Bradyrhizobium diazoefficiens: one gene and its partners. The protein of the gene in region 3 interacts with the protein of the main gene of each other region in a pairwise test. Links are inferred from orthologs where the notes say so. Each region holds a gene or a part of one and is shown on either strand. Other genes may lie near its edges.

The links.
Region 1: the proteins of JJB99_RS19815 (region 3) and JJB99_RS18010 interact in binary tests that used the Escherichia coli proteins (3 or more experiments, as listed by UniProt). The link is inferred for Bradyrhizobium diazoefficiens from one-to-one orthologs.
Region 2: the proteins of JJB99_RS19815 (region 3) and JJB99_RS01520 interact in binary tests that used the Escherichia coli proteins (3 or more experiments, as listed by UniProt). The link is inferred for Bradyrhizobium diazoefficiens from one-to-one orthologs.

What each region holds. Positions count from the first base shown.
Region 1 is NZ_CP067100.1:3,795,957-3,799,769, forward strand. The notes cover bases 1-2,875. They hold JJB99_RS18010 (P-II family nitrogen regulator), read right to left. Parts: upstream 1,670-2,875; coding sequence 1,331-1,669; downstream 1-1,330. Other genes in these bases: glnA (type I glutamate--ammonia ligase), read right to left, coding at 1-1,180; JJB99_RS18015 (NAD(P)H-hydrate dehydratase), read left to right, coding at 2,051-2,875. Also shown: more of JJB99_RS18015, read left to right, coding at 2,876-3,550; JJB99_RS18020 (multicopper oxidase family protein), read right to left, coding at 3,658-3,813. UniProt on the Escherichia coli protein: P-II indirectly controls the transcription of the glutamine synthetase gene (glnA). P-II prevents NR-II-catalyzed conversion of NR-I to NR-I-phosphate, the transcriptional activator of GlnA. When P-II is uridylylated to P-II-UMP, these events are reversed.
Region 2 is NZ_CP067100.1:332,479-336,303, reverse strand. What follows is about bases 939-3,825. They hold JJB99_RS01520 (P-II family nitrogen regulator), read left to right. Parts: upstream 939-2,156; coding sequence 2,157-2,495; downstream 2,496-3,825. Other genes in these bases: JJB99_RS01515 (ammonium transporter), read left to right, coding at 2,533-3,825; JJB99_RS01525 (ATP-dependent Clp protease proteolytic subunit), read left to right, coding at 1,185-1,787; JJB99_RS01530 (SRPBCC family protein), read left to right, coding at 939-1,144. Also shown: JJB99_RS01540 (ammonium transporter), read left to right, coding at 1-401; JJB99_RS01535 (ArsR/SmtB family transcription factor), read left to right, coding at 444-758; more of JJB99_RS01530, read left to right, coding at 788-938. UniProt on the Escherichia coli protein: Involved in the regulation of nitrogen metabolism. Regulates the activity of its targets by protein-protein interaction in response to the nitrogen status of the cell.
Region 3 is NZ_CP067100.1:4,177,660-4,182,536, forward strand. What follows is about bases 1,030-4,029. They hold JJB99_RS19815 (two-component system sensor histidine kinase NtrB), read right to left. Parts: upstream 3,115-4,029; coding sequence 1,945-3,114; downstream 1,030-1,944. Other genes in these bases: ntrC (nitrogen regulation protein NR(I)), read right to left, coding at 1,030-1,935; dusB (tRNA dihydrouridine synthase DusB), read right to left, coding at 3,111-4,029. In the rest of the region: JJB99_RS19805 (hypothetical protein), read left to right, coding at 198-344; more of ntrC, read right to left, coding at 493-1,029; more of dusB, read right to left, coding at 4,030-4,112; JJB99_RS19825 (bifunctional 2-C-methyl-D-erythritol 4-phosphate cytidylyltransferase/2-C-methyl-D-erythritol 2,4-cyclodiphosphate synthase), read left to right, coding at 4,393-4,877.

The sequences.
Region 1 (3,813 bases), 380 kb from region 3 along the record:
CCATCGCCGGACCCGGATCGATCTTGTTCTTGATGCCGTCCAGGCCCGCCATCAGCATCGCAGCGAAGCCGAGATAGGGATTGGCCATCGGATCTGGGAAGCGCACCTCGACGCGCTTGGCCTTCGGCGAAGCGGTGTAGGGGATGCGGCAGGAGGCCGAGCGGTTGCGCGCGGAATAGGCGAGCAGCACGGGGGCCTCATAGCCCGGGACCAGACGCTTGTAGGAGTTGGTCGACGGGTTGGTGAAGGCGTTGATCGCCTTGGCGTGCCTGATGATGCCGCCGATATAGTGCAGGCAGGTCTCCGACAGGTCGGCATATTTGTTGCCGGCGAACACCGGTTTGCCGTCCTTCCAGATCGACTGGTGCACGTGCATGCCCGAACCGTTGTCGCCATAGACCGGCTTCGGCATGAAGGTGGCTGTCTTGCCGTAGATGTGCGCGACCTGGTGGATGCAGTATTTGTAGATCTGCATGTGATCGGCCATCAGCGTCAGCGTGTCGAACTTCATGCCGAGCTCGTGCTGGGCGGAGGCGACTTCGTGATGGTGCTTCTCGACCTTGACGCCCATCTTGGCCATGGCGCCCAGCATTTCCGAGCGCATGTCCTGCACCGAATCCTGCGGCGGCACCGGGAAGTAGCCGCCCTTGGTGCGGACGCGATGGCCGAGATTGCCGCCTTCATATTCCGTGTCGGAGTTGATCGGCAGTTCCGAGGAGTCGAGCCGGAAGCCGGTGTTGTAGGGGTTGGCCGAATAGCGCACGTCGTCGAACACGAAGAACTCGGCCTCGGGGCCGACGAACACGCTGTCGCCGACGCCCATCGACTTCACCATGGCCTCGGCCTTCTTGGCGATGCCGCGGGGATCGCGGTTGTAGGGCTCGCCGGTGGTCGGCTCGAGCACGTCGCAGGTGATCACCATCGTGGTCTCGGCGAAGAACGGATCGATCGTCGCGGTCACCGGATCGGGCATCAGGCACATGTCGGATTCGTTGATCGCCTTCCAGCCGGCGATCGAGGAACCGTCGAACATCGTCCCTTCGGCGAAAATGTCCTCATCGATCATGCTGACGTCGAACGTCACGTGCTGCCACTTGCCGCGCGGATCGGTGAAGCGCAGGTCGACGTATTTGACGTCGTTGTCCTTGATCGATTTCAGGACGTCTTTGGCGGTCTTCATGCATACCCCTTTTGGCTCTGCGGGTCGGTTTCCAGGTGAGCAGATTCGTTGTCGCTTGCGGCGAGTTGGCGCAACCGCACAAACGAAATCAGGCCGCCGAAGCAGCCTATTTTCTTTCAGAGTGTCGCAAAATGCGGGATAGCACCCGGCTCAGATAGCGTCCAGCCCGGATTCGCCGGTCCGGATGCGGATCGCCTCTTCGATGTTGGAGACGAAGATTTTGCCGTCGCCGATGCGGCCGGTCTGCGCGGCGCGGCGGATCGCGTCGATGGCGCGCTCGACCAGATCGTCGCCGATCACGATCTCGATCTTCACCTTGGGCAGGAAGTCGACGATGTATTCTGCGCCCCGGTAAAGCTCGGCGTGACCCTTCTGCCGGCCGAAGCCCTTGGCCTCGGTGACGGTGATGCCTTGGAGGCCGACTTCCTGAAGCGCTTCCTTCACCTCGTCGAGCTTGAATGGCTTGATGATGGCTTCGATTTTCTTCACTGCGCGCCTCCCGGCCTTTCGATCAAATAGCAACGTCTTCGTCAGGATGCGCTTTTCTCACGCACGATCGTGTCTTCGCTATGCCGGAATTCCTGACCACTCCGGCAACAACGGCCGGCCACACCCTGATAAAAGCCAGTGAGCACGACAAACCGAAGCGGCTTCCTCGAAAGCAGGGTCTATGCCAAGTTGCAAATGCCCTGATTATTGAAGCGTTATCAGCCTTTTAACGAGCATCTCTGATAGGTGGCGCCGACCGGTCCAAAATACCGAAGACTACGAAATAGGCAAACGGTTCAATATGTGTGCAGTTCGTCGTTTCATCGGGTGGGCCGGCATGGAACGTGCCTGTTGAAAAGGCGTTTGGACCAGGGAAGTGGCATGGAAATTCTGACCAACGCCGAAATGCAGCGCGCTGACCAGCTCAGCATCGCGGCCGGCACGCCCGGCTTCAAGCTGATGCTGAGCGCCGGCCAGGCCGTCGCCGAAGCCGCCAATGCGCTGGTGGAGGAGGGGCCGATCCTGATCGTCGCCGGCCCCGGCAACAATGGTGGCGACGGTTTTGTCGCAGCCGCCGAGCTCGCCGCGCAGGGGCGCGAGGTCTCGGTCATCCTGATGTGCGAGCGCGACCAGCTGCAGGGCGACGCGGCCTCCGCCGCGCGCGGCTGGAAGCATCCAGTGCTGCCGTTCAATCCGCAGGCGATCGGACGACCGGCGCTGATCATCGATGCGCTGTTCGGCGCCGGCCTCAGCCGTCCCGTCGAGGGCGAGGCGCGCGAAATGATCGAGGCGATCAACGCCAACGGTGCCGTGGTGCTTGCGGTCGACTTGCCGAGCGGCATCAACGGCACCAGCGCCGCCGTGCTCGGCGCGGCGGTGAACGCCGCCGAGACCGTCACCTTCTTCCGCAAGAAGCCGGCGCATCTCTTGCTGCCTGGCCGGATGCATTGCGGCCGCGTGAGCGTCGCCGACATCGGCATCGAGGCGTCGGTGCTGGGCGAGATCAGGCCGCAGACCTTCGAGAACGATCCGGCCGTCTGGGGTGCAGCCTTTCCGGTGCCGCGCATCGACGGCCACAAATACGCGCGGGGTCATGTGCTGGCGGTCTCGGGCGATGCGGCTGCGACGGGGGCTGCGCGGCTCGCCGCGCGCGGCGCGCTGCGGGCCGGCGCGGGCCTCGTGACGCTAGCAACGCCGCGCGATGCGCTCGCGATCAATGCCAGCGCGCTGACCGCGGTGATGGTTCGCCCTGTCGACACCGTTTTCGAATTTGGCCAGCTGCTCGAAGACAAACGCTACGACACCTGCATGATCGGCCCTGGCGCGGGCATTGGCGATCGTACCTGCGATCTCGTCCATACCGCGCTGAGCGCGCAGCGGCATCTGGTGCTGGACGCCGACGCGCTGACGAGTTTTGCCGCCAATCCCGAGCGGCTGTTCGAGTCGATCAAGACCTCGCAGGACAATGCGGTGGTGCTGACGCCGCACGAGGGCGAGTTTCCGCGCCTGTTCTCCGACCTCAGCAACAAACATCCGGGCCGCTCGAAGCTCGAGCGCGTCCGCGTCGCCGCCGAACGCTCCGGTGCGGTCGTGCTGCTGAAGGGGCCGGACACGACGATCGGCGCCCCCGATGGCCGCGCCACCATCGCCGCCAACGCGCCGCCCTGGCTCGCCACCGCCGGCGCCGGCGACGTGCTCTCCGGCATCATTGCCGGGCTTTTGGCGCAGGGCGTGCCGGCCTTCGAAGCCGCCAGCATCGGCGTCTGGATGCATGGCGAGGCGGGACGCGAGGCGGGGCCGGGCCTGATCGCCGAGGACCTGACCGAGACCCTGCCGGCAGTGCACCGGCGGATCTATGATGCGCTTGGGGTGGAGTACTGAGCTGTTGCTATGACGGGTAGGATGGGTAGAGCACCAGCGAAACCCGTTATCTCAAATTCGGCGCGATCCCGACGGGTTTCGCTGCGCTCTACCCATCCTACGACACCTCACTCCGCCGCGTACCAGCGCACCAGCCGCGGCGCGGCCCAGTCGGCCATGACGGATTCGATCAGCCATCGGCCGGGTGAGGTCGCCGCGAACGCGATACGCTGGGTCTGGCCGGGCTCGATCGCGAGCGTGTCGAGCCAGTAGGGCTTCCAGCC
Region 2 (3,825 bases), 3.8 Mb from region 3 along the record:
CCATCACACCGGCCTCCGGCTTCGTCGCGCCGTGGCACGGCATCGTCATCGGCATCGTTGCCGGCGCGGTCTGCTACTGGGCCTGTACCTGGCTGAAGCATCGCTTCGACTATGACGATTCACTCGACGTGTTCGGCGTCCACGGCATCGGCGGCCTGACCGGCACGCTGCTCGCCGGCGTGTTCGCGACCAGCGCGATCGGCGGCACCGCCGGCCTGCTCGAAGGTCATCCGCAGCAGCTTCTGATCCAGTTCTACGGCGTCGCCGTCACCTTCGTCTGGTCGGCCGGCGTGAGTTTTGTGCTGCTCAAGCTGGTCGGCCTGTTCGTGCCCTTGCGGGTGTCGCGCGAGCAGGAGCTGGAGGGCCTCGATATCACCCAGCACGGCGAGGCGCTTCAGTAATCGGGGCTTGCGCAACACATAAGCACGTGCTTATGTGTCGTCATGATCGAAGCCGACATCTTCAAGGCGCTGGCCGACCCGACCCGCCGCAAGGTCTTTGAGAAACTCGCTGGCGGCAGCCTGAATGCCAGCGCCTTGCGCGACGGATTGGAGATCAGCCAGCCGGCGATGTCGCAGCATCTTTCGGTGCTGCGCGCGGCAGGGCTCGTGCGCGAACAGCGGCAGGGCCGCTTTGTGAATTACGAAGTCGATCCGGACGGAATCGCCGCCATCGGGACATGGCTCGCGCGCTACCGTGCCTATTGGCCGAAGCGCATGGCAGCACTCGCCGACCTCTTGAAGGACATGGACCAATAAAGGACCTGGATCAATAAGGACCTGGATCAATGAGCGACGCCATGAAGCCTGATCGCCCCGATGCAAAGCTGGTGCTCGAATTCGATTTCGATGCACCGCCGCCAAAAGTCTGGCGTGCCGTGACCATCCCTGAATTGCGTCAGCGCTGGTTGCCCGATTGCGACCTGGCAGGCGCCGAGCCGGAATCGTCGATCCCGGGCGAAGAGGTCCGCTACCATATCCGCGATTCCGAACCGCCGTTTCGCGAGAGCCACGTTATCTTCCGGATCGAGCCGAACGAGGACGGCGGCACGCGCTTCCGCATCATCCAGCAGGCCTGCGACGTCAGCGTAAAACTGCCGCAGCCGGCCAATACCAATTGCTGCCTGATGCGCGCAGCGGCCTAGCAAAAAAGAATTTGTCATCTACAGAAATGGGAGGTCGCCGATGCGCGACATGCTTCAGCTCGTCCCTATGGTCGTCGAACAATCCGCGCGCGGCGAACGATCCTTCGACATCTATTCGAGGCTGCTGCGCGAACGCATCATCTTCCTGAACGGCGAGGTCAACGACGCCCTGTCCGGGCTGGTCTGCGCGCAGCTGCTGTTCCTCGAAGCCGAGAATCCCCACAAACCGATCAACCTCTACATCAACTCCTATGGCGGCGTGGTCACCAGCGGATTTGCGATGTACGACACAATGCAGTTCATCAAGGCGCCGGTTCATACGCTGTGCATGGGCACCGCGCGCTCGATGGGTTCGTTCCTGCTGATGGCCGGCGAGCCCGGTCACCGCGCCGCTTTGCCCAATGCAAGCCTTCACGTGCATCAGCCGCTCGGCGGCTTCCAGGGCCAGGCCTCCGACATCCTGATCCACGCCAACGAGATGCAGGAGACCAAACGACGCATCATCCGGCTCTACGCGCAACATTGCCGGCGCTCCGAGGCGGAGGTGGAACGAACCCTGGACCGCGACCACTTCATGACCGCGCAGCAAGGCGTCGAATGGGGACTGATCGACCGGGTGTTTGCCGCGCGCGACGCGGCCTGACGGTCTCGGTCGGCGCGCGTATCCCACGGGCGCGAATCCGGGCTCGAAGCGCGCGAGCGCGTCGCTCCGTAGTTCGATACCTCTCGGTTGCCCGGCGTGTGGGCATCAATTGTGTCGACAGCCTGTCATGCCTGCTTTTTCATCAGCCCTGATCATGGATTGAGCGCGACGTATTAGCACACTCCGGCACAACACCCGTCAAAGGCGAAAACCCCCGTTTTCATAATCCGTTAGGCAACGCGCCCGATCTGGCACGGCATTTGATTCTAGGGGTCGAGGCTGTGCCCGCGTAGTGAACTTCTCCCTCGTGGCGAACCAGTCGAGACACGCCCGGCCATGTCCGGACCGGGCCAAGCGGGGATAGGACCCATGAAAATTGTTATGGCGATCATCAAGCCATTCAAGCTGGAAGAAGTCCGCGACGCCCTGACCGCCATCGGCGTTCACGGTCTCACGGTGACGGAAGTCAAGGGATATGGCCGCCAGAAAGGCCACACGGAAATCTACCGCGGCGCCGAATATGCCGTGAGCTTCCTGCCCAAGATCAAGATCGAGGTCGCGATCGCCTCCGAGCAGGTCGACAAGACCATCGATGCCATCACGTCCGCGGCGAAAACCGGACAGATCGGCGACGGCAAGATCTTCGTCATCAACCTCGACCATGCGGTTCGCATCCGCACCGGCGAGGCCGATGCCGCGGCCCTCTGATTTCGCGCTCAACATTTACCAATCAGGAGTGAATATAATGACGTTCAAGCGTCCCTATGGCGCGGGATTGGCGGCTCTCGCAGTCGGCCTGTTCGCTGCGACCGCAGCCTATGCCGAGCCGACGATCAACAAGGGAGACAACGCCTGGATGCTGACATCGACAGTGCTCGTGCTGTTGATGACCATCCCCGGCCTCGCGCTGTTCTATGGCGGCCTCGTCCGTTCCAAGAACATGCTCTCGGTCCTGATGCAGGTATTCTACACCGTCTGCGTCGTTACCGTGATCTGGGCCGTGTACGGCTACAGCCTCGCCTTCACCGGCGGCTCCGACTTCATCGGCGGCTTCTCCAAGGCCTTCATGATGGGCGTCACCACCGATTCGAAGGCCGCGACCTTCTCGGTCGACGCCAACATCTCGGAGCTCATCTATATGTGCTTCCAGATGACCTTCGCGGCGATCACGCCCGCCCTCATCGTCGGCGCCTTTGCCGAGCGCATGAAGTTCGCGGCGATCGCCCTGTTCATCCCGCTCTGGGTCACGCTGATCTACTTCCCGATCGCGCACATGGTCTGGTACTGGCCCGGCCCGGACGCGATCCAGGATGCGGCCAAGGCGCTCGCCGCTGCGGCTGATGGAGCAGCAAAGACCGCGGCCCAGGCCAAGCTCGACGAGATCAACGCCGACGCCGGCTGGATCTTCAAGGCGGGCGCGATCGACTTCGCAGGCGGCACCGTGGTGCACATCAACGCCGGCATCGCAGGCCTCGTCGGCGCTCTCCTGATCGGCAAGCGCGTCGGTTACGGCAAGGAGTTGATGGCCCCGCACTCGCTGACCATGTCGATGATCGGCGCCTCGCTGCTCTGGGTCGGCTGGTTCGGCTTCAACGCCGGCTCCAACCTCGAAGCCAACGGCGGCGCTGCGCTTGCCATGACCAACTCCTTCGTCGCCACCGCAGCCGCTGCGCTGTCGTGGATGTTCGCGGAGTGGATCATCAAGGGTCACCCGTCGGTGCTCGGCGTCATCTCCGGCGCCGTCGCGGGCCTCGTGGCCGTGACGCCTGCCGCCGGCTTCGCCGGCGTGATGGGCGCGATCGTCCTCGGCCTCGTGGTCGGCGTGGTCTGCCTGTTCTTCTGCACCGTCGTGAAGAACGCGCTCGGCTACGATGACTCGCTCGACGTGTTCGGCGTGCACTGCATCGGCGGCATCGTCGGCGCCCTCGGCACCGGCATCCTGGTGAATCCTGCTCTCGGCGGCGCCGGGATCATGGACTACACCGCGATCCCGCCGAAGGTGGCCGATTACGACTTCGCGGTCCAGATGCTCGCCCAG
Region 3 (4,877 bases):
TAAAACGTGGGAACGGATGACGAAAACTGGTAAAATGGGCCTCTGGTAAGTCGTTGAATTTGCTGTAAACCCGTAAAAATTGCCGAATTGCGACAATTCCGCGGCGTCTGTCCCGGGCCAGGCCGACGCATCCACAGCGCCCTTCAAGCGGAAGCAGATGCCCCGGAACAGAATCTGGCCATTCCGGCTTGACCCGGATGGACAGGTTCTTTCTCGCGATCATGGTGTCGGCCGTGCTGCTGCTGATCGTGGCCTCTGACCTTCTGGTCAACGGCCCGAGCCGGCAGGACAAGGCGGCAGAAATGGCCAATATCACGCCGCTTTCAGCTCGCCTGATCCGGTAGCTCCGCGTCCTCCGCCGAAATTGCAGCGAGAGCGCGGAACGTTCGGTCCGATCCGGACTTTGCTCACCGCGTCAGCCACAACGGCCAGCGCGATCCGGACAGGCTCAGCTCCGCTTGGTAGGGGAGCTGAGCCACCGTCCGCGAGGAACTAGCCCCCGCTGCGATAGACCTGGATGTCGAGATCTCGGATCTTCTTGCGCAGCGTGTTGCGGTTGAGGCCGAGCAGGTCGGCGGCCCGGATCTGGTTGCCACGGGTGGCGGCGAGCGCCGCCGTGAGCAGCGGAATCTCGATCTCCTTGAGAATGCGGTGATAGAGCCCGGGCGGCGGCACGCCGTTGGGAAAGCCCTGGAAGTGCGAGGACAGATAGGCCTCCACCGCGCCGCCGAGATTGTCGACGCCCTGCTGGACCGCCGCTCCCGGACTGACCGAGGGCGGGGCAAGCTCGCCATCGATAACGGAGGCGGTGATCACGTCCTGCGGATAGAGCGCGGCAAGGCGCCGGGCGAGGTTCTCGAGTTCGCGGACGTTGCCGGGCCAGCGGTGCTGCTTCATCCGCTCCAGCGCCAGCGCATCGAGCTTCTTCGGCGGCAGGCCGTCCTTCTCGGCCAGCGTGAAGAAGTGCCGCACCAGGTCCGGCAGATCTTCGATGCGCTCGCGCAAGGGCGGCAGCCGCAGCGGCACGACGTTGAGGCGGAAGAACAGGTCTTCGCGGAACAGCCCCTGCTGAATCAGGACGCGCAAATCCTTGTTGGAGGCCGCGACGATGCGCACGTCGGTCTTGATCGGGGTACGGCCGCCGACCGTGGTGTACTCGCCCTGCTGCAGCACGCGCAGCAGTCGCGTCTGCGCCTCCATCGGCATGTCGCCGATCTCGTCCAGGAACAGCGTGCCGCCCTCGGCCTGCTCGAACCGGCCGGAGGCACGGGTGTTGGCGCCGGTGAAGGCGCCGCGCTCATGGCCGAACAGCTCGGACTCGATGAGGTCGCGCGGGATCGCCGCCATGTTGACGGCGACGAACGGGCCGTTGCGGCGCTTGCCGTAATCGTGCAGCGCGCGCGCCACCAGCTCCTTGCCGGTGCCGGACTCGCCGGTGATCATCACGGTGAGGTCGGTCTGCATCAGCCGCGCCAGCACGCGGTAGATTTCCTGCATCGCGGGCGAGCGGCCGACCAGCGGGATCGCCTCCATTTCGGCGTCCTCGTCCGGGGTCGAGACCCGTTCCTTCGGCTCGGCCAGCGCGCGGCCGACGATGGCGATCAGTTCCTTCAGGTCGAAGGGCTTTGGCAGATATTCGTAGGCGCCGCGCTCGGAGGCGCGGATCGCCGTCATGAACGTGTTTTGCGCGCTCATGACGATGACAGGCAGATTCGGCCGCATCTTCTTGATACGAGGCAGCAGGTCGAAGGCGTTTTCATCCGGCATCACCACGTCGGTGATGACGAGATCGCCCTCCCCCTGGCTGACCCATCGCCATAGCGTGGCGGCGTTGCCGGTCAGCCTGACTTCATATCCGGCCCGGGAAAGTGCCTGATTGAGAACCGTGCGGATGGCGGTGTCGTCATCAGCTACGAGAATGCTACCTGCGGGCATTGTTGATCCTCATTTTGCCCCCTGTGATGCAGACGACGACTTCCCGGCAGAGCCGTCGCGACTGCTGTGATCGGCGGTTTTGACCGATGTCGAGTACATCGGCATCAGCACGCGGAAGTTGGTTTTGCGCGGCTGAGACTCGCATTCGATGATGCCCCCGTGATCGCCGACGATCTTGGCGACCAGCGCCAGACCGAGGCCAGAGCCGGTCTGCTTGGTGGTCACGAAGGGGTCGAACAAATTGGGCAGAAGGTCGTCCGGCACGCCTGGTCCATTGTCCCTCACGCAGAATTCCAGCGGCAGGGATACCCGGGTTTTTTGACCGGGGACTGACAGGCGCACACCCGGGCGAAATGCGGTGGTGAGCTGAATCTCGGCGTCAGGGACGTCGATCAGCGCTTCGGCGGCGTTCTTCACCAGATTGAGGAACACCTGGATCAGCTGGTCCTGGTTCGCCAGCACCGGCGGCAGCGAGGGATCGTAGTCCTCGATGAAGCGGATATTGCGGGCAAAGCCCGACTGCGCCAGCCGCTTGACGTGATCGAGCACCGAATGGATGTTGACGGGACCGCGCATCACGGGCCGTTCGTCGCCGAACACCTCCATGCGATCGACCAGCGTCACGATGCGGTCGGCCTCGTCGCAGATCAGCCGCGTCAGCATGCGATCTTCGGAGGACGCTTGCTGTTCAAGAAGCTGGGCTGCGCCGCGGATGCCGGAGAGCGGGTTCTTGATCTCATGCGCCAGCATCGCGGCCAGCGCGATCACCGAGCGCGCGGCGCTGCGATGGGTGAGCTGGCGGTCCATCTTGTCGGCGATGGAGCGCTCCTGGAGCATTACCACGATATGGCCGGGCCGGTCGGTCATCGGGGCGACGTGCAAATCGACCTGGCGGTCGCCTCCCATGCGTGGCGTGCCGAGGTCGACCTTGTATTCGTTGACCGGCGAGTTCGACGAGCGCACCTGATCGATCAGCGCCAGCAACGGGCTGCCGAACGGCACCAGCTCTTTCAGCGACTGCCGCTTCAAGAACTGCGTCGAAATCTCGAAAAAGGCTTCGGTCGCGATATTGGCGCCAACGATCTTGCCGTCCGGCCCGATCATCAGCACGGGGTTCGGCAAGGCATCGAGGATTGCGTCGCTGTCGGACGGCCGGCGATGTTCAGCGGCTGAGCTCATACAGCAGCGCTCCATGCGAAGTCGTCGAAAGCATCCTGCAGCGACTGGTGGACGAGGCGCGGATCCTCGGAGGTGAGGATTTTCTGACGCCAGGCCTTCAGCTTCTCGACCGGCGCGCCGCTGGCATCGGCGGCAACATCGAGCGCCCAGCCGAGATGTTTTCGCGCGTGCCTGAGGCCAATGCGCAGACCATAGAGCGCGCAGACACCTTCATAGAGCGTGCGAACGTAGTGCAGCTGGATCTCGAGCGACGGAATGGCTTCAACGGCTCCGCCCTTGAGGCGGCGGCCAATCTCGCCGGGCAGCCAGGGCTGCCCTTGCGCGCCGCGACCGATCATCACGGCATCAGCGCCGGAGGCCTCTAACGCGGCGAGCGCCTTCTCGAAGCTGGTGATGTCGCCATTGACGACCAGCGGAATGGAGATGGCCTCGCGAACAGCACGGATCGCATCCCAATCGGCTTCGCCCTTGTAGAACTGGCAACGGGTGCGGCCATGCACGGTCACGAGTTTGACGCCGGCAGCTTCCGCGCGGCGCGCCAATTCCGGCGCGTTGCGGTTGCGGTCGTCCCAGCCGAGCCGCATCTTCAGCGTCACCGGCACCTTCACCGCGGCGATGGTCGCATCGATCAGGCTGACCGCGTGATCGAGGTCACGCATCAGAGCCGAGCCGGACTGGCCGCCGGTGACGTGACGGGCCGGACAGCCCATGTTGATGTCGATGATGTCGGCGCCCTCGGCCTCCGCGATGCGGGCGCCTTCGGCCATCCAATGCGCCTCGCAGCCGGCGAGCTGGACCACATGCGGGCCGATTCCGGTCGCTTCGCAGCGCAACCGGGACATCCGGTGACCGTTGGCGAGCTCGTCGCTGGCGGTCATTTCGGAGACGACGAGACCGGCGCCAAGCTCGGCGGCTAGCCGGCGGACGGGCGAGTCGGTGACCCCCGACATCGGCGCCAGGAAGACCGGGGTAGCGACATCGATATCGCCTATTTTCAACGGCTTAGAGCCTGATACTGCCGAGCCGGTCACAGGGGTCCCGTTGTATGGGCAGGGCCTCATCGCATCTGCCATGACCTATCTTGCGCACAATTCTTGTGCAGTCAAGCACCATGCCTACAGTTTAGACAGTTCTCTAAATCTTTCAAGTGCAGTGCAGCAAAGTGCTATCTCCCACAATCCGGAGAAACCCCCTTTTTTTGCGGGCCTGCCGTGCTAGAGGCATTCCAACAATCACCCTCCCCGACTCCATTCATCAGCAACTGAGTATTTGAGTCCTATGGCGAAACCACAGCGCACCGCAGTCGTCCTCGTCGCGGCCGGACGTGGCCTGCGCGCAGGCGCCGGCGGGCCGAAGCAGTATCGGACGATCGGCGGCGTGCCCGTGATCCATCGCGCCATGGAAGCCTTCAGCCGCCACCCCGACGTGTTTGCGGTGCAGCCGGTGGTGAACCCCGACGACAGCGCCATGTTCACGGCAGCGGTCGCAGGCCTCAAGCACGAGGCGCCGGCCAGTGGCGGTGCGACGCGGCAAGCTTCGGTGCTCGCCGGTCTCGAAGCGCTGGCGAAGCACGCGCCGGACATCGTCCTGATCCACGACGCCGCGCGGCCCTTCGTCAAGGCAGGCGTGATCTCACGCGCGATCGATGCGGCGAGCCGCACCGGCGCTGCGATCCCCGTCGTTGCCGTCACCGACACCATCAAGGTCACTGGCGAGAGCGGCGATGTCCAGGACACGCCGGACCGGGCGTCCTTGCGAATCGC